2 regions of the Amycolatopsis minnesotensis genome follow, and region 2 is predicted to be linked to the other one. Evidence: predicted binding sites of a transcription regulator. Region 2 holds the regulator's gene; the other holds the start of a gene.
The links. Region 2 encodes HspR, which represses chaperone genes until heat shock. Its sites were predicted from a motif close to ANNTTGAGTNNNNNNNACTCAANNT; they were not measured.
Positions count from the first base shown of each region.

Region 1: the regulator HspR is predicted to act here: its motif matches at 3,914-3,938, upstream of lon (endopeptidase La).

Region 1 is NZ_BAAANN010000004.1:117,612-127,525, reverse strand. Features, by position in the region: gene ABD256_RS06195 (putative bifunctional diguanylate cyclase/phosphodiesterase) at 1-1,666, opposite strand, end outside; gene ABD256_RS06190 (GNAT family N-acetyltransferase) at 1,942-2,880, shown strand; gene ABD256_RS06185 (SAM-dependent methyltransferase) at 3,002-3,850, shown strand; gene lon (endopeptidase La) at 3,954-6,365, shown strand; gene ABD256_RS06175 (DedA family protein) at 6,644-7,288, opposite strand; gene ABD256_RS06170 (sensor histidine kinase) at 7,422-8,552, shown strand; gene ABD256_RS06165 (response regulator transcription factor) at 8,543-9,187, shown strand; gene ABD256_RS06160 (TetR/AcrR family transcriptional regulator) at 9,268-9,828, opposite strand.
Region 2 is NZ_BAAANN010000032.1:34,260-44,173, forward strand. Features, by position in the region: gene ABD256_RS32410 (DUF4097 family beta strand repeat-containing protein) at 1-54, shown strand, start outside; gene ABD256_RS32415 (alpha/beta fold hydrolase) at 63-1,502, shown strand; gene dnaK (molecular chaperone DnaK) at 1,690-3,579, shown strand; gene grpE (nucleotide exchange factor GrpE) at 3,576-4,289, shown strand; gene dnaJ (molecular chaperone DnaJ) at 4,314-5,486, shown strand; gene ABD256_RS32435 (heat shock protein transcriptional repressor HspR) at 5,492-5,941, shown strand; gene ABD256_RS32440 (hypothetical protein) at 6,278-6,400, shown strand; gene ABD256_RS32445 (dienelactone hydrolase family protein) at 6,404-7,102, opposite strand; gene ABD256_RS32450 (globin domain-containing protein) at 7,149-8,321, opposite strand; gene ABD256_RS32455 (MarR family winged helix-turn-helix transcriptional regulator) at 8,784-9,233, shown strand; gene ABD256_RS32460 (MFS transporter) at 9,284-9,914, shown strand, end outside.

The DNA of each region.
Region 1 (9,914 bases), on a different contig from region 2:
CGACGGTGAGCCGGTCGACGGGGTACGGCACGGACAGTTCCGCGCGCAGGCGTTCGGCGACGCGGTGCGCCTGGTCGGGCCCGTAGGCGATCAGCAGTGCCGCGAAGGAGGCGCCTTCGAGCCGCGCGACGGGCACCTCGTGGCCGAGCGCGTCGCGGATGCGCCTGCCCGCGGCGATCACCATGCGGTCCGCCCACGCGTAGCCGAGTGCGTCGCTGACCGTGGAGAAGACGTCGAGTTCGACGCGCAGCACGACCGAGCTGGGGTGGTCGCGCAGCGGGTCGCGGGCGACCTGGCGGAAGCCGAGCCGGTTGAACAGCCCGGTGAGCGGATCGTGGTAGGCGTCGTGGCGAAGGGTGGCCAGCAGCCTGCGGTTGTCGAGCGAGGTCGCGAGGTGGCTGGCCATCAGCCCGAGGAGCTGCACGTCGTACTTGCCGAACCCGCGCCAGCGGGACAGCCGGTCGTGCGCTTCGACGACGCCGAGCAGTTGGTTGGCGCTGCGCAACGGGACGACGAGCGCTTCCTGCGCACCGCGGTCCAGCAGCGCGGCGCGGACGTCGGAATTGGCTTCGGTGAGCCGGAAGTGCCGGACGTGCGCGCCGGGCAGGCGCAGCAGCGGGTCCTCGGCCGGCGACTGCTCGGACGGCAGCGGGTCGCCGGCGACGACGGCGCGCATCTCCTCCGCCGGTTCGAGCCGCAGCCGCAGCACCACGCGTGCCGCGGAGAGCTGGTCCTTGATCCGCTCGGCGATGGTGGCCCATTCGCCGATGTCGACGCCTTCTCCCGAGTTCTCGGCCTTGCTCGCGGGCCTCGCCGCGGCTTGCTGGCCCGACCTGGCGACCATCAGGCTCACGTCGGAAAGGGCCTCCATGTCTCGTTGCTCTCGAAGCAGATCGGAGTAGGCCCAGTACAACGCGGTGAGGCCGAGGAAGACGGCGAGCACGAGCGGCCACGCCCTGGGCGAACCGGAGATCACCAGGTACCCGGAGAGCCCGACCGAGGCGTTGACGAAGCCGACCACCAGAATCCGGCCGGTGAGGCGGAGCGCGGTGCTGATCCGCATCCGCCGCCGCAGCACGCGCACCGCGGCGAGCGCGAGCAGCGTGCTGACCAGCGGCGCGGTGAGGGTGCCCGCGAGCGCGGCGGGCCACGGCATTTCGGTGGCGCCGAGCGCGTGCTGGACGATCCCGGCGACCGCGAACGCGCCGGTGATTTCGAGGAGGAAGGCGCCCGCGTTGTAGAGCACGCGTCCCGCGACGCGGCGGGCGAGCAGGGTGCCGATCCCGGCGACGAGATGTGCCGCGAGCACGACCTCGAACGGCGCCACGAAGAACCCGATGACCAGGGGTATCTCGGTGAACGAGATGGTCCACGAGATGCCGCTGCGGACGTCGACGTTGATGCCGAGCTGCTCGGCGAGCAGGAACGCGACGGCCAGCACCAGCCCGATCCACCACAGGTCGCCGGAGGCCTTGAAGGGCAGCCACAGGCCGACCGCGGTCGCCGCGAGGAGGCCGACCGTCACCACGGTGGCGGTGTAGACGCGGAAGCGGAACTCGTCGGAACGCCCGGCGCGGACGGCAGGCCGCACCGGCCCGGTGCCACCCCGCTTACCCGGCATGTCGACCGGGACGGAAACGTCAGGCTCGCCACCTGAGTCCGGCATGCAACCCCCTTCCGGCTGCTCTCCCCAGTCCGCCACCCGATCGATTCGCGCAGAGCGCACGGCCGAGCGCGAACGAGGCATCACTGTACCCCGGAGGGCGTATTTAGGCCTCTCTCCGATGCCGATCAGATCAGCTCAGGGTTAACTCCGCCCCAACAGCGCTGACCTGCACGGACCACGGGGTGAAACAAGAGCGCTTTTCACATCCGGCCGGTATCGCACGGAGTGACCGACCTGGGTGCGGCCGATCGCCGCGGGGGGTCTTCAATGACGCGATGGACGTGGACACGATCGCGACCGCCCACAACGGCAGGCTGCGCACGATCGACCCCCTTCTTCCCGACGTAGATCGGCATCTCGCCGCCCCGGACGGCGCGGACCTGCTCGTCGAAGCGGGCGGTTCCGCGGCGGCGGGCTTCGCCTCGCGCACCGAGGTGGCCGCGGACTCCCGTGACGCACTGTCGCGACCGCTGGTCGAGCACACGTTGTCGGTGCACCTCGCCGGCCCGGAACCCGGTGCCGCGCTGGAGGGGCTGCTCACGCGGTGGGAGGCCGCCCTCTCAGCGGAAACGGCTCCCGGTGACTGGGACACCGCGGCCGTCGTCGCCAGGCCGAGCCGTGATTCGGCGGGCTGCGCCGAGCTGCTCCGGCACGGCTTTTCCGCGGTGCGCGTGCTCGCCGCCCGCCCGGCCGACCGGCTCGTCGCCACCGGCCCGCGCGCCACGCCTGGCGTGCACATCCGGCCCGCGGAGCAGGGCGATCTCGCCACCGCCGTCGAACTGCAGCTCGAACTCCGGAACTACGAGGCGCAGTTCGGCGTGGTCACGCACCGGCCCGACGCGGGCAAGGTCGTGGAGGCCGAGCTCGGCGACCTGCTCTCCCGCGACAACCCCGCGCTGTGGATCGCCGAGCTGTACGGCAGGCCGCTGGGCATGCTGCACGTGCAGATGCCCCACGAGACCGGGTGGGTCGCGCCGTACACCAGTGCTTCGCGGGTCGGCTACCTGTCCTCGCTGCACATCGCGGAGGCCGCGCGCTCGTCCGGCGTCGGCACCGCGCTGGCCGCGCACGCGCACCAGCTGTTCGACGAGGCCAGCACGGACGTGGTCCTGCTCCACCACGCGCTGGCGAACCCCCGGTCCACGCCGTTCTGGTGCGCGCAGGGCTACCGCCCGCTGTGGACGTACTGGTACCGCCGTCCGGCAGTGCACTAATCGGGCATAGGAACCAAATCCCTGGTGCATCCACGAATGCACCCGCTGGTGCGCGTGCACGCTGAGCGCCTGGAGCGGTACCCTCGGCCCGCCAGCGTCCCGAAGCGGTCGGGGATTTTTGATGAGCGAAGTCTTGAGGTCGGCGCCAGCGGCACCGGCCAGGGTCGACACCGACAGGCCGTCGGCGGCCCGCATGTACGACTGGTTCCTCGGCGGCACCCAGAACTGGGCGGTCGACCGGGAGTTCGGGCGCAAGGTCGAACGCGTCTGGCCGCACATCAGGATCGTCGCGAAGCAGAACCGGCAGTTCATGAACCGGGTGGTCCGGCACGCGCTGGACGCCGGGATCCGCCAGTTCGTCGACCTCGGCTCCGGCGAGCCGACGATCGGCAACGTGCACGAGGTCGTGCGACGGCACCTGCCGAGGGGCCAGCGCGCGCGGGTCGCCTACGTCGACTACGAGCCCATTTCGGTCGTCCACTCGACCGCGATGCTCGACCAGGACCGCGCGCAGGACTGGGCCACCGTGGCGCAGCACGACCTGCGGGACGTGCCGGGCGTGCTGGCCGATCGCGACATCCGCAGGCTGATCGACTTCTCGAAGCCGGTGTGCCTGCTGATGATCGCGGTGCTGCACTTCCTCGGCGACGACGACCGGCCAGGCGACCTGGTGCGCGCCTACCGCGACGAACTGGCGCCGGGAAGCTGGCTCGGGCTGTCGCACATCGCCTCCGACGAGGCCGAGCCCGTGGGGAAGATCCAGATCGAACGGTTCGGCGAGGCGTACCAGAAGACGACCAACCCGCTCTGGGTCCGAGACCGCGAGGAGATCGAGGGCTGGTTCGACGGCTGGGAGCTGGTCCGCCCCGGCTTCGTGCACCTGCCGGACTGGCGGCCGGAGCGCAGGGTCACCGAAACGGAGGCCGAAGGCCGCCCGTTCGCGTGGTGCGGCGTCGGCGAAAAGCACTGATCTTATTCCCCGGCGGCGCTCGCTACGAGCGAACAACCAGCGGAAACAAACGCGCACTCGAAGAAGTTGAGCGAGGTGAACTCAACCTTCAAGGAGTGCACAGATGAGTGAGACACGCCTCCTGCCCGTCCTCCCCCTCGACGACGACGTGGTGCTGCCCGGCATGGTCGTGCCGCTCGACCTGACCGAAGGCGAAACCCGCGCCGCGGTGGAGTCCGCGCAGGCGAAGGCGCCCAGCGGCGCCTCGTTCCCCGGAATCCGGTCGGCCGCGCCGCAGCAGCGCGCCGAGGTCCTGATCGTGCCGAGGATCGACGGCGAGTACGCCGAAATGGGCACGATCGCCACCGTCGAACGCGTCGGGCGCGTGCCGGGTGGCAAGGCCGCGGCGCTGCTGCGCGGCACCGGCCGTGCCCGCGTCGGCCACATCGCGGACGGCCCCGGCGCGGCGCGCTGGGTGCACGCCGAAGAGGCCCCCGAAACCGGGAACGACGGCGAACGCACCAAGGCGCTCGCCGCCGAGTACAAGTCGCTGGTCGTCTCCGTGCTCGAACAGCGCGGCGGCTGGCAGATGATCGACGCCGTCAACGGCCTCGAAGACCCGTCGGCGATCGCGGACCTGGCCGGGAACGCGCCGTACCTCGGCGTCCAGGAGAAGCTGGAGCTGCTCCGGACCGTGGATGTGCCGTCCCGCTTGGAAAAGGCGCTCGAATCGACGCGCGAGCACCTCGCGGAGCTCGAAGTGAACGACACGATCCGCAAGGACGTCGCGGAGGGCATGGAGAAGCAGCAGAAGGAGTTCCTGCTGCGCCGCCAGCTCGAGGCGATCAAGAAGGAGCTCGGCGAGCTGGACGGGTCCGGCGAGGACGACGACTACCGCTCGCGCGTGGAGTCGGCCGAGCTGCCTGCGCACGTCCGCAAGGCCGCTCTGTCCGAAGTGGACAAACTGGAGCGGACCTCGGAGCAGTCGCCGGAGGGCGGCTGGATCCGCACCTGGCTGGACACCGTGCTCGAAATGCCGTGGCAGAGCACGACCGAGGACGTGCACGACATCGCGGCCGCGCGCGAAGTGCTCGACGCGGACCACGCCGGTCTCGACGACGTGAAGGAACGGATCATCGAGTACCTGGCCGTGCGCGCGCGGCGTGCGCAGGCCGGCAAGGGTGCTGTGGGCGGTCGTCGTTCCGGGGCGGTGCTGGCGCTCGTGGGCCCGCCGGGGGTCGGCAAGACCTCGCTCGGCGAGTCCGTGGCGAAGGCGATGGACCGGAAGTTCGTGCGGGTCGCGCTCGGCGGGATCCGGGACGAGGCCGAGATCCGCGGGCACCGGCGCACCTACGTCGGCGCGATGCCGGGCCGGATCGTGCGGGCGATCAAGGAGGCCGGTTCGCTGAACCCGGTCGTGCTGCTCGACGAGGTGGACAAGGTCGGCGCGGACTACCGGGGCGACCCGACCGCCGCGCTGCTGGAGGTGCTCGACCCCGAGCAGAACCACACCTTCCGCGACCACTACCTCGAGGTCGAGCTGGACCTGTCGGACGTGGTGTTCCTGGCGACCGCGAACGCGCTGGAAACCATCCCCGGGCCGCTGCTGGACCGGATGGAACTGGTCAGCCTGGACGGCTACACCGAGCACGAGAAGGTGACCATCGGGCGCGACCACCTGCTCCCGCGCGAGCTGGAGCGGGCCGGGCTCGCCGACGGTGACGTCACGCTGACCGACGCGGCGCTGAGCCGGGTCGCGGCCGAGTACACCCGCGAGGCCGGGGTGCGCAACGCGAACCGGACCATCGCGAAGGTGCTGCGGAAGATCACCACGAAGGTCGCGCTCGACGAACTGGCGCTGCCGGTGACGGTGGACGCGTCCGATTTGGACACTTACCTCGGCCGCCCGAGGCACCTGCCGGAGTCGTCGCTGCCCGCGTCGACGCAGCGGACCTCGATCCCCGGCGTGGCGACCGGGCTGGCGGTGACCGGTGCCGGCGGGGACGTGCTCTACATCGAGGCGTCGCTCGCGGACGCGGAGTCCGGCTCGACCGGGCTGTCGCTGACCGGTCAGCTCGGCGACGTGATGAAGGAGTCGGTGCAGATCGCGCTGTCGTACCTGCGCTCGCGCGGCGCCGAGCTGGAGCTGCCGGTCGGCGACCTGAAGGACCGCGGCATCCACGTGCACGTTCCGGCCGGGGCGGTGCCGAAGGACGGCCCGTCGGCGGGGATCACCATGACCACCGCGCTCGCGTCGCTGCTCTCGGGCCGCGTCGTGAAGGCGGACGTGGCGATGACCGGCGAGGTGTCGCTGACCGGGCGGGTGCTGCCGATCGGCGGCGTGAAGCAGAAGCTGCTCGCCGCGCACCGGGCCGGGATGAAGACCGTGATCATCCCGCAGCGCAACGAGCCCGATCTGGACGACGTGCCGGCCGAGGTGCTCTCGGAGCTGGACGTGCACGCCGTGGCGAACGTGCGCGAGGTGCTCGACCTGGCGCTCGAACCGGCCGCCGCGCCGATCCCGCAGGCAGCCTGACCCCGCTCGCGGGTTTCTCCGCCCCGGAAGGCCCACCCCCGATCTCCCGGGGGTGGGCCTTCCGGGGCGCGGTCACCGGGTGCGTTTAGCGGGCTAAACGCACCCGGCGGGCTCCCAGCCGAAGCAGCGCCCCGGCCTGCAGTTAGCGGGCTAAACGTCGTCAGCGGCCTCCCGGCTGGAAGGGGCCACGGATGCGTTTAGCGGGCTAAACGCACCCGGCGGCCTCCCAGCCGGAGCAGTGCCCCGGCCTGCAGTTAGCGGGCTAAACGTCGCCCGGATCAGACGCGGGAGCGGGAGCGCAGGCGGGTGGCGGCGAACAGGGCGACGGCCAGTGCGACCAGGCCGATCACCGCGTACTGGAAGTAGTCGGCGTAGTCGCTGACCAGGTGCCAGTTCTCCCCCAGCAGGTATCCGGTCACCACGAACAGCGCGTTCCACAGCAGGCTGCCGAGCGTGGTCAGGGACAGGAACTTCCAGAACGGCATCCGCTCGATCCCGGCCGGCAGCGAGATGAGGCTGCGGAAGATCGGCACCATCCGGCCGAAGAACACCGCCTTGGTGCCGTGCCGGGCGAACCAGGCTTCGGTCTTGTCGAAGTCGGACGCCTTCACCAGCGGGATCTTCGCCATCAGCGCGCGGGTGCGGTCGCGGCCGAGCAGCAGGCCGAGGTAGTACATGACGATCGCGCCCGCCACCGATCCCACGGTGGTCCAGGTGAGCGCGCCGAGAAGGCTGAAGGTGCCCTTGCTGGCGGAGAACCCGGCGAGCGGCAGCACCAGCTCGCTCGGGATGGGCGGGAACAGGTTGTCGAGGCCGACGATGACGGCGGCGCCGAGCCCGCCGAGCGAGTCCATCAGATCGACGGCCCACCCGGCGAGACCGCCCATGGGTTCGGCGGCGGTTTGCGTGAGAACGGAATGCATGACGGCCTTTCGTGGTCGCTGAACTGCCAACGACGCTAGAAACCGGCGCGTGCCGTGACACTGGGGAACGGCACCCGGAAACACTGCGGAAAGCCGCAGTACGCGCTGGTCGGCGGGCGGATAACCTGCGGCTATGGCTGTCCTCACGGTGGTCGCCCGCGCCGCCGCCGGGCTGGCGCTCGGCGCCGCGAGCGCGTTCGCCGAGCTGCCCTACGCGGTGCTCGGCGGCGCGCTGCTGGCGATCCCCGGCGCACGGAACGCGGTCGGCCGCGGCGCGCGGGCGCTGACCGAGTTCGAGCGGCGCAGGCTGGCCACCTACCTCAGGACCGAAAGCGCGAGCGATTACTCGGACACCAGGGCGCTGGGCTATCTCGGCGTCCGCTCGATCGCGGGCGGGCTCGGCGCCGGGATCTTCCTGCTCATCGCCTACGGCCTCTTCGTCGGGGGAACCGCGGTCTGGCAGCTCGCCGTCGGCGGCACGATCGGCGACTCGAACCGCAGCGACGGGCTCGACTGGTACGACCCGATCGTCTTCGTCCTGCTCGGCGTCCTGCTGGGGTTCATCGCCGTCCAGGGCCTGCTCGGGGTGGCGGCGCTCGAACGCGGGCTCGCCGGGAGGATGCTGGGCCCGAGCCGTGAGGAGTTGTTGCGGCGCAGGGTTTCCGAGCTGGCGACCACGCGCGCCGAGGTGATCGAAGCCGTCAACGAGGAGCGCCGCCGCATCGAACGCGCGCTGCACGACGGCGTGCAGCAGCGGCTGGTCGCGCTCGGCATGCTGCTGGGCCGCGCGCGCCGGACGGACGAGCCGGGCGAACTCCTGCGGCAGGCGCACGAACAGTCCCAGGAGGCCCTTCGCGACCTGCGCGAAGTGAGCTGGCGCGTGTACCCCGTGGCGTTGGACGCGGGCGGGCTGCACGCGGCGCTCGAAGTGGTGGCGGAACGGTCGAGCGTGCCGGTCGAACTCGGCTACCGGCTGAAGGACCGCCCCGGCCCGGCCACCGAGACCATCGCGTACTTCGTCGTCTCCGAAGCGGTCGGCAACGCGTTGAAGCACGCTTCGGCGAGCCTGATCGCGATCGAGGTGGCCAGGCAGGGCACCATGATCGTCGTGCGGATCACCGACGACGGCCGCGGCGGCGCAGTCCCGTCCGGCGGCGGGCTCTCCGGCCTCGCCCGCAGGGTCGCCGCCGCCGACGGGGAGTTCACCGTGGACAGTCCGGACGGCGGTCCCACCACGGTCACCGCGGTGCTGCCGTGCGCCTGATCGTCGCCGAGGATTCGACGCTGCTGCGCGAGGGCCTGATCCGGCTGCTCGCCGAGGAAGGCCACGAGGTGGTGGCCGCGGTCGGCACCGGTGTCGAACTGCTCGCCGCCACCGAAAAGCACGTGCCCGACGTCGTGGTCACCGACGTCCGCATGCCGCCGACCCACACCGACGAGGGCCTGCGCGCCGCGATGGAAATCCGGGCGCGCCGGCCAGAGGTGGGCGTCCTGGTGCTCTCGCAGTACGTGGAGAAGCGGTACGCGACGGAGCTGATCACGAGTGAAGGCGGCCGCGTCGGCTATCTGCTGAAGGACCGGGTCGCCCAGGTCGCCGAGTTCCTGGACGCGCTCGACCGGGTCGGCCGCGGCGAGGCGGCGTTCGACCCGGAGGTGGTGCGGCGCCTGCTCGCCCGCACCACGCACACCGACCCGCTGACGAAGCTGACCGCGCGCGAACGCGAGGTGCTGGAGAAAATGGCCGAGGGGCATACCAACGCCAGCGTCGCCGCGGCCCTGTTCGTGTCGCAGAGCGCGGTGGAGAAGCACGTCAACGCGATCTTCGACAAGCTCGACCTGCGGCACACCGCCGGCTACAGCCGCCGCGTACTGGCCGTGCTGCGCTACCTGGGCAGCTGAACGACCGACGACGTTTAGCCCGCTAAACGCAGGTGGGAGCCACCTGGCCGGCAGGGGCAGGAGGGGCCGCCTGCCGGAGCTCAGGCAGGCAGGAAGATCGCGGCGGCCTCGTCGGCGAGCACGGCGGAATCCGGGCCGTCCGGATCGGTTTGCGCCAGGTGCGACAACCCGAGGATGGCCGCGTAAGCGACTCGCGCCCGAGACTCCGCACGAGAGGGCGACAGGCCGAGTTCACGGTAGGTGCGGACCAGGATTTCCAGCCGGGCGCTGTTCACCCGGCTGACCGCGTTCCGGACCCGCGGGTCGTTGCGCTCGCCGAGCAGGCTCAAGTGCACCGAGGGAGCCAGCGGCTGGACGGCCTGCACGACAGCGGTGAGCAGTTCGCGCAACCGCTGGGCCGGATCGGCGATCGCGGCGAATGCGGTGAGCCCGCCCTCGCCGTGGCCGCGCACCCACTCCGCGAGTGCCGCGGCGATCAGCTCGTCCCGGTTCCGGTAGTGCGCGTAGAAACTGCCCTTGGTCACACCGAGCGTCCGCGCGAGGGGTTCGACCGCGACCGCGGCCACCCCGCCGTCCGCGATCGCCTTCAGCGCGGCCCGCGCCCAGTCCTGGGCGGACAACCGGGTCGACTCGCTCACCACGGCCACAGCGTACGCCAGCGTATTGACGGCTTCACCGGCACAGGATACGGTGCCGTATCCATACGCTACCGTATTGAACGAGGAGC
Region 2 (9,914 bases):
GTCGAAGCGCACGCCGGGACCGGCTCGGTCACCGTGACTCCCGCGGCGAACTGAGGACCGTGTTGAAGCTCGAAGCCCTCGCCGCGGCGGCCCTGCTCGTGCCGCTGGCCGCCGGGACCGCCGTCGCGGCCGGACCCGCGCCGCTGACCTGGACCCCGTGCGCTGCCCCTGGCACCGACCCGACGGTCGAATGCGCGTCGGTCGAGGTGCCGATCGACCGCGCGAACCCGGCGCTCGGCACCGCGAAGATCGCGCTGAACCGGTTGCCAGCCAAGGACAAGGCGCATCGCGCCGGCTCCCTGCTGACCAATCCCGGCGGGCCGGGCGGCTCCGGCACCGCGAGCATCGCCTATCAGGACATCGGCTTCGGCACGCCGGAGTTCGCCGAAATCCGCCGGCGCTACGACGTGATCGGGTTCGACCCGCGCGGGATCTGGAAGTCCACGCCGAGGATCCGGTGCGGAACGCCGTACGACCCCGCGGTGAACCGGTTCCCCGTCGACCGCGCCGGGTTCGACCGGCTCGCCGCGTTCACCAAGGCCGCTGGCGAAGAATGCCTCGCCAAGACCGGCCCCCTGCTCGCGAACGCGGACACCGCGAACGTCGTCGAGGACGTCGACGCGATCAGGGCGGCGCTCGGCGAGGACACGGTTTCCTGGTTCGGCCTGTCCTACGGCACGGAAATCGGCGCCATGTACGCCGCGAAGTATCCGCAGCGCGTGCGGGCGATGGTGCTCGACGGCGCGATGGACCACGCCCGTTCGTCGCGGCGCGCGATCGTCGACGAGGCCGCGGCCGTCGAGGACGCCTGGCACCAGTTCGCGACCTGGTGCGACAGTTCGCCGGAGTGCGCACTTCGCGGGCAAAACGTCCTCGCCTACTACGACGGGCTCATGGCGGACGGCGAGCGGGGCAAGGTGCCGTCGAAGCACCTCGGCCGTCCCGCGACCGCCGACGAACTGGCTTCGGGCGCTTACAACGGCCTCGTCGTCTCCAGCGCGTGGCCGGTGCTGTCGAAGGCGCTCGCCGACGCGCGGGCCGACGCCAGCAGGCTGACCACGGCTTCGCAGTTCACCAGGGAGGACTACCCGGCGTACATCGGCGTCGGGTGCCACGACATCCCGTCGCCGTTCGCCGGTCCGCGCGACCTGAAGGCGGCCGCGGACCAGGTGAAACGCGTCGCGCCGCATTCGTGGCGGTACTCGGAGTTCTGGACGATCACCACCGCGTGCACCGGCTGGCCGGTCCCGCCGAAGAACCCGCCGCATCCCGAGCACATCTCCGGGACCGCGCCGATCCTCGTCGTCGGCGGGCAGCACGACCCGGCGACCCCGCTGGTCTGGGCGAAGGGCCTGACGTCCCGCATCGACAACGGCACCCTGCTCACCTACGCCTCGCCGGGGCACTCGGGCACCTACAACTCCAGTTGCGCGCGTGCCGCCATCGCGAAGTACCTGGTGAGCGGCGTCACACCGGCGAAGGGCGCGATCTGCCCGCCGTGAGGGAACAACTCGCGCAGGTGGCTCGTTGGACTGGCAGAAAGGTTGAGCGACCCCGGCTCAAGTCCAGCTTGACGGCGGCGGCTCTCTCTCGATAGAACTTGAGCAGGCCCCGCTCAACGCGGGCGCACCTGTGCAGGTCGGAAACGTAGTACACCGCGGTTCAACCGCACTGATCAGGAGGAACATCATGGCGCGAGCGGTCGGCATCGACCTCGGCACGACCAACTCGGTCGTCGCCGTCCTGGAGGGCGGCGAGCCGGCGGTCATCGCCAACTCCGAAGGATCCCGCACCACCCCGTCCATCGTCGCGTTCGCCAAGAACGGCGAGGTGCTGACCGGGCAGCCCGCGAAGAACCAGGCGGTCACCAACGTCGACCGCACGATCCGGTCCGTCAAGCGCCACATCGGCACCGACTGGAAGACCGAGATCGACGACAAGTCCTACACGTCGCAGGAGATCAGCGCGCGGGTGCTGATGAAGCTCAAGCGCGACGCCGAGTCCTACCTCGGCGAGGAGATCACCGACGCGGTGATCACCGTCCCCGCCTACTTCGAGGACGCGCAGCGCCAGGCCACCAAGGAGGCCGGGCAGATCGCGGGCCTGAACGTGCTCCGCATCGTCAACGAGCCGACCGCGGCCGCGCTGGCCTACGGCCTGGACAAAGGCGAGAAGGAACAGACCATCCTGGTCTTCGACCTCGGTGGCGGCACGTTCGACGTCTCGCTGCTGGAGATCGGCGAGGGCGTCGTCGAGGTCCGCGCGACCTCCGGTGACAACCACCTCGGCGGTGACGACTGGGACGAGCGCATCGTCACCTGGCTGGTCGACAAGTTCAAGGCCTCCAACGGCATCGACCTGACCAAGGACAAGATGGCGCTGCAGCGCATCCGCGAGGCCGCGGAGAAGGCGAAGATCGAGCTGTCCAGCTCGAACAGCGCCAGCATCAACCTGCCGTACATCACCGTGGACGGCGACAAGAACCCGCTGTTCCTCGACGAGACGCTCTCGCGCGCCGAGTTCCAGAAGATCACCTCGGACCTGCTGGACCGCACCAAGTCGCCGTTCAACAACGTCATCCGCGACGCGGGTATCGCGGTCGGCGACATCGACCACGTGGTCCTCGTCGGCGGTTCGACCCGCATGCCCGCCGTCGCCGAGCTGGTCAAGGAGCTGACCGGCGGCCGCGAGCCGAACAAGGGCGTGAACCCGGACGAGGTCGTCGCGGTCGGCGCGGCACTGCAGGCCGGTGTGCTCAAGGGCGAGGTCAAGGACGTCCTGCTGCTCGACGTGACCCCGCTGTCGCTGGGCATCGAGACCAAGGGCGGCGTGTTCACCAAGCTCATCGAGCGGAACACCACGATCCCGACGAAGCGCTCGGAGATCTTCTCCACCGCGGACGACAACCAGCCGTCGGTGCAGATCCAGGTGTTCCAGGGTGAGCGCGAGATCGCCGCGCACAACAAGAAGCTCGGCATGTTCGAGCTGACCGGTCTCCCGCCCGCGCCGCGCGGCGTGCCGCAGATCGAGGTCACCTTCGACATCGACGCCAACGGCATCGTGCACGTCCTCGCGAAGGACCTCGGCACGAACAAGGAGCAGTCGATGACGATCACCGGCGGCTCCGCGCTGCCGAAGGACGACATCGAGCGGATGGTCAAGGACGCCGAGGCGCACGCCGAGGAGGACAAGACCCGCCGCGAGGAGGCGGAGACCCGCAACCAGGCGGAGACGCTGGTCTACCAGACCGAGAAGTTCGTCAAGGACAACGAGGACAAGCTCCCCGACGAGCTCAAGGGCAAGGTCAAGACCGCGATCGACGAGGCCAACGAGTCGCTCAAGGGCACCGACTCGGCGAAGATCCGCGAGTCCATCGAGAAGCTGAACACGGCTTCCCAGGAGCTCGGCACGGCGCTCTACGCCAACGCGAACGCCGCGCAGGAAGGCGCCGGTGACACCGCGTCCGCCGGTGCGGGTGCCGCCGGTGACACCGGTTCCGCCAAGGCCGACGACGTCGTGGACGCCGAGATCGTCGACGACGAGAAGGCCGACGACAAGTCCGGGGATGCGAAGAAGTGACTGGCAAGCACGACGAAAGCGCACAGCAGGCTCCGGAGGAGCCCGTGGTGGTCCGCGATCGCCGGAAGATCGACCTGGAGACGGGGCAGCTGCGCGAGCAGTCCGCCCCGGAACCGGTCGAGCCGGAAGGTGCCGCGGCCGAATCGGGTCCGTCGCTCGGAGAGTCCATTGTGGATGAAGCGGTGCCCGCGCAGACCGATCTCGAAAAGGAGCTGGCGGAGCGCACCGCCGATCTGCAGCGAGTGCAGGCGGAGTACGCGAACTACCGGCGCCGCGTCGAGCGGGACAAGGAAGCCGTCGCGGTCGCCGGCAAGGCGTCCGTGGTCGGCGACCTGCTCCCGCTGCTCGACGATCTCGAGCGGGCCGAGCAGCACGGCGACTACACCGGCGCGCTGAAGGCCGTCGGCGACAAGCTCGTCGCCGGTCTGCAGCGCGCGGGGCTCGCGTCGTTCGGTGCCGAGGGCGAGCCCTTCGACCCGAGCGTGCACGAGGCCGTCCAGCACAACACGTCGCCGGAGGTGGCAGGGCCGACCGTCACCGTGGTGATGCGGCGCGGCTACCAGCTCGGTGACCGGGTGCTGCGGGCCGCGCTGGTCGGGGTCACCGACCACGAGCCCGGCGCGGCGCCGGTCGACCCGCCGTCCGAGGGCGAACTGCCACTGGACGGGGTCGCCGAGGCGGCGAAGACCGAAGAGAACTCCGAACACTAGATACGACCAGGGAGGAGGCGCCCGATGAGCGCTCGGGAGTGGATCGGCAAGGACTTCTACCGTGAGCTGGGCGTCTCCTCCGACGCCACGGCGGACGAGATCAAGAAGTCGTACCGCAAGCTGGCCAAGGAGAACCACCCGGACGCGAACGCCGGGAACCCGCAGGCCGAGCAGAAGTTCAAGGCCGTGTCCGAGGCGTACGGCGTGCTGTCCGATCCGGGCAAGCGCAAGGAGTACGACGAGGCGCGCCAGATGTTCGGCGGCGGCGGGCCCGGCGGGTTCAACTTCCCCGGCGGCCAGGGTGGCGGCGGTTTCGACGTCGGCGACATCTTCGGCCAGGCAGGCGCGCAGGGCGGCGGTTTCGGCGGGCTCGGCGACATGCTGGGCAACCTGTTCGGCGGCCGTCGAGGCGCCGCGGGTGCCACGGCGAACCGCCCGCAGCGGGGCGCGGACGTGGAAACCGATGTCCGGATCGACTTCGTCGAGGCAGTGAAGGGCGCGACGCTGCCGTTGCGGCTGTCGAGCCCCGCCACGTGCGCTACCTGTGGCGGCAACGGTGCCAAACCGGGCACGAGCCCTCGGCTGTGCCCGACGTGCAGCGGCAGCGGGCTGGTCAGCCGGAGCCAGGGCGCGTTCGCGTTCTCCGAGCCGTGCCAGGACTGCCGAGGCCGCGGCAAGATCATCGACGACCCGTGCCCCGAATGCGCGGGCGAGGGCGTCAGCACCCGCACCAGGACGCTCACCGTGCGGATCCCGCCCGGTGTCGACGACAACCAGCGCATCCGGCTGGCCGGCCAGGGCGAACCGGGCCGCGGCGGCGCGCAGGCGGGCGACCTGTTCGTCCGCGTGCACGTGGCGCCGCACCCGCTGTTCGGGCGCAAGGAGCTCGACCTGACCATCACGGTCGGCGTGAGCTTCGCCGAGCTCACCCTCGGCGGCACGATCACGGTGCCCACGCTCGACTCGAAGGTTTCGGTGAAGGTTCCGCCCGGTACCGCCAGCGGCCGCGTGCTGCGGGTGCGGGGCAAGGGCATCACGAAGCGGGACGGCAAGCAGGGCGACCTGCTCGTCACCCTGCAGGTCGCCGTTCCGTCCACTGTGGACGAGAAGGCGAAGGCGGCGCTGGAGAGCTACGCGGAGGCCGTCAAGGATCAGGACCCACGTCCGGAGATCACTGAGCTGCTGCAAGGGCGGTGAGCACGATGGCGGTGTTCGGCATGCTCCCGGGCGGGGGGCTTCCAGGCGGTGCCGACGAGGACACCCCGGTCTTCGTCATCTCGGTGGCCGCGCAGCTCTCCGGGATGCACGCGCAGACGCTCCGCTCCTACGACCGGCAAGGGCTCGTCTCGCCCGGCCGGACCTCGGGCGGCGGGCGGCGCTACTCCATGCGGGACATCGCCGTCCTGCGCGAGGTGCAGCGGCTCTCCCAGGAGGAGGGCGTCAACCTCTCCGGTATCAAGCGCATCATCGAACTGGAGAACCAGGTCGACGCGCTGCGGATGCGGGTGCAGGAACTGACCGAAGAGCTGGCCTCGGCCTACGCCGCGGCCGAACAGGCGGCGGCGTCGATCCACGCGTCGTACCGCAAGGACCTGGTGCCGATGCGGCAGCAGACCTCACTCGTGGTCTGGAAACCGCGCCGCACCCGCTGACCCTTCCGGCCAGGCCCGCCGACGTCCGCACCCGGACCCGGCGGGCCCTTTTCGTGCGCGCGCCGAACCCGCTCGGTCCCGCCGAACCTGCCTGGCTGATCGAACGCACCTGGTCGCACCGGGCAAAACCTGCTCGCGCCAACCACAACTGGTTAAGAAGAATCCCCCACCCGTCCCGGGGGCGGCCCCAAGCCCAGCATACCGCCACCCCGTCCCGGAAAGGGGCGACTGACCGAGTTGTCCACAGGTGCCCCGGCTGTGGACAACTTAGTTGACAGCGCGCGGTTTTCCTGGACCGGATTCCCCGGAACAGAGCCCGGCGATTGTGCGGATTCCGTGGGACGCGTGGAGCCGGTCGGCATCCTGGCGCGGCCGGACGCGCTCCGCGCCACCGAGGTAGACGGCGTCGTGTGCTTCACCGGAATGCCGTCGAACGAGTGGCTTGTGGTCCGGACCTGAAGCTCAGCGCAGGTGTTCGGCGAAGAACGCGAGCACCCGCCGCCAAGCGTCCTCATTGGACTCGTGGTGGTACCCGAAACCGGTGGTGACGCGCAACAGGCGGTTCAGCGGGAGCTGGTTCGCGAAGCTGTGGCCCGCGTCCGGGTATTCCTTGACGTCGTGCGGAATCCCGCGCTCGGCGAGTGCCGACTCCAGTTTCGCCGCGGCACCCTTCAGGGTCACGTCCTTGCGGCCGAAGCTCGCCACCACCGGGCAGGCTTCGTCCAAAACGGACAGGTTCTTCGGGAGCTGGCCGTAGTACGGCGCGGACGCGTCGAACTCGCCGCTGGCGGCGACGAGCGCGAAACCGCCGCCAAGGCAGAACCCGACCACGCCGACCTTCCCGGTGCAGTCGTCCCGCTCGGCGAGTGCGCGGCGCGCCGCGTCGATGTCGTCGAAGGCGCGGCCCTTGGCGGCGAACAGGTCGCGGAAGACGCCCTTCAGGCAGCGCAACGCGCCGCCCCGCGAGTACATGTCGGGCGCGAGCACGAGATAGCCCGCGGTGGCGAACCGTTCGGCGATGGTCTTCGCGTCCTGGGTGAGCCCGGCCGCGTCGTGGATGAGCACCACCGCCGGATACGGGCCGGGGCCGGACACCTCCGGCAGTGGCTCGGCGAGGTACCCCTTGATGGATCCGTCGGCAACCGTGATCGCAGTCTCCATCCCGCGAGGCTACCCGCGAGTAATGAGAGTCTCCAGTGGCGAGCGGTCAGTCGATGGTGAACGGGTCGTAGCGGATTTGATCCAGCGCCGTTCCCGCGACGAGCATCCTGGACACGGTCGCCCTGATCATCGCGGGCGACCCGGACACCAGCACGTTGTGGTCGGGCCACGCGCCGTGCCGCGTGATCGCTTCGGCCAGCGTGCCGTGTTCGCAGCCGGTGAGGCCGGGGCCGTGCTCCACCACCGGGGTCACGGTGAGCCACGGGTTCGTCGACGCGAGCATGCGCAGGTTTTCCAGGTTGTAGAGGTCTTCGCGGGTGCGGTCGCCGTAGAACACCCGGACCCTCGGGTTCTCGCCCCACTGGGCCAGTTCGTCGAGCAGGGACTGGACGGTCGCGACCCCGGTGCCGCCCGCGACCATCAGGACGTCGCGGTCGCTTTCCCGGTCGACGCTCATCCGGCCGAGCGGCGGCCCGAACCGCCACACGTCGCCTTCCTGGGTGTGGCTGACGATCGCGCGCGAGACCCAGCCGCCCTCGACCGCGCGCACGTGGAACTCCATCGAGCCGTCTTCGCGCGGGGCGTTCGCGGGTGAGAGGTACCGCCACAACCGGGGCCGCTGCGGCACTTCGACGCTCATGTACTGGCCGGGGAGGAAGGGAAGCTGCCGCTCCGGCTGGAGCCGGACGAGCGCGAGGTCCCAGCTGAGCCTGCGGTGCTCGGCGACGGTGGCCGTCCAGGACGCCGGGTTCGTGTCGGCGGCGGCCGCCTCCTGCATGGACCTGGCGATGATCGTGAACGCCTCGGCCCAGGCGCGCTCCACTTCGGGCGTCCATTCCGGACCGAGGTGCTTCTTCAGCGAAGCGAGCAGCGCGGTGCCGACCGCCTCGTAGTGCTTGGGGATGACGCCGAACTTGCGGTGGTCCCTGCCGAGCTGGCGCAGGAACGGCACCAGGTCGTCCGGGCGGTCGACCATCTGGACCACGTGCACGAGCGCGCGCACGAGCCTGCCGCGCTGCACTTCCATGTTGATCGGGAAGAAGTCGCGCGTCGCGGGCGCGAGGGTGAACAACATGCCGTAGAAGAACTGCGAGATCTCCGGCAGGTACGGCTCCGCCTTCGCCCAGGCATCCCTGATCAGCCGCACCATGTGGGTGACGGCTGGCGGGGCCTCCCGGTGACTGGTCCGGGGGACGGGGCTGACGGCGTCGGCGGTCATCTCGGTGTCTGCTCGCAGGGATTTCGGTGGGCGGGGATCCTCCGTGGGGGATTATTCATGAACGGCCCGTCGTTACGAGTTCGTCGGCGGACACCGGCCACACCCCGCGATCAGTGGCCACTTCGGTCATGAATATTCCATCCTCTTGATCAAATGCGCGTCGCGGGGATGCCGGGCGGGCAGTCCGCAGAGTAACCGGCAGGCGGCCGAATCCCAGCAAGGTTGCGCCAGACGGGTGGTGTTGCCCGGCACTGGGGTGCGCTAGCTCACGCCAAGGATAGTTGTGCTAAGCAACTAGCTGATAGTAAACTTGTATGGCGCAAGCAATTGGCGCGAGCACCGCGAAGAAGAGGGAGGCCGGTCCACATGGGTGAGCAGCCGGAAACGCTCGAACGCCCCGCCGTGGGCACCGAAGCGGACCTGGGTGTCGAGCCGCGTGGCGGCCCCAGTGACAACGCCAGCATGGAGCTGATGCGCCAGCTCCGCGCCTCCGCGCAGCTCCAGCACGGCTGGATCGCGCAGGCGTGGAACGCCGAGCCGGGCATCCACCCCGCCGCGGGCATGCTGCTCGCGGAGCTGGCCCATCGCGGTGAGAGCCGCCCGTCCGAGCTGGCCAAGCGCCGCATGGTGGACCTGTCCGTGATCAGCAGGCAGATCTCCCAGCTCGCCGCCGCGGGCCTGATCGAACGGCGGCCCGCCCCCGAAGACGGGCGCGCGGCGCTGATCCGGGTCTCCGAACAGGGCGAGGCGCAGCTCGAACGCTGGCGCGGGCTGTACATCGCCTTCGTCAAACGCGCGCTCGGGAACTGGTCCGACGACGACGTCGACGCGCTGACCCGGCGACTGGAACTGATGAACGAAGACCTGCGCGACGCACTGGGTGGCTGTCCCGCGCAGGACGGAAAGAAGTGAGGGGGACCGTGAGCACACCAACCGTGACGAGCGCCGGCCCGGCGGAACCGATGACCCACCGGCAGATCATGAAGGCGTTCTCGGGCCTCTTGCTGGCCCTGCTCGTCGCCATGCTGTCGTCGACCATCGTGTCCAACGCGCTGCCGACGATCCTCGCCGATCTCCACGGCTCGCAGAGCCAGTACACCTGGGTGGTCACCGCCACCCTGCTGACCTCCACCGCGACCACGCCGCTGTGGGGCAAGCTGTCCGACCTGTTCAGCAAGAAGCTGCTGTACCAGCTCGCCATCGTGATCTTCACGCTCGGCTCCGCGCTCGGCGGCATCGCGCAGTCGATGCCGGAGCTGATCGCCTACCGCGCGCTGCAGGGCATCGGCCTCGGCGGGCTGCAGGCACTGATCCAGGTCGTGATCGCGGCGATGATCTCGCCGCGCGACCGCGGCCGCTACTCCGGCTACATCGGTGCCACCTTCGCCGTGGCGACCGTTTCCGGCCCGCTCGTCGGCGGGCTCATCGTGGACTCCCCGCTCGGCTGGCGCTGGTGCTTCTGGGTGTGCGTGCCGGTCGCCGTCGCCGCGTTCGTGGTGCTCGGCAGGACGCTGCACCTGCCCGTCCTCACGCGCAAGGTCAAGATCGACTGGCTCGGCGCGACCCTGCTCGTCGGCGGTGTCGCCCTGCTGC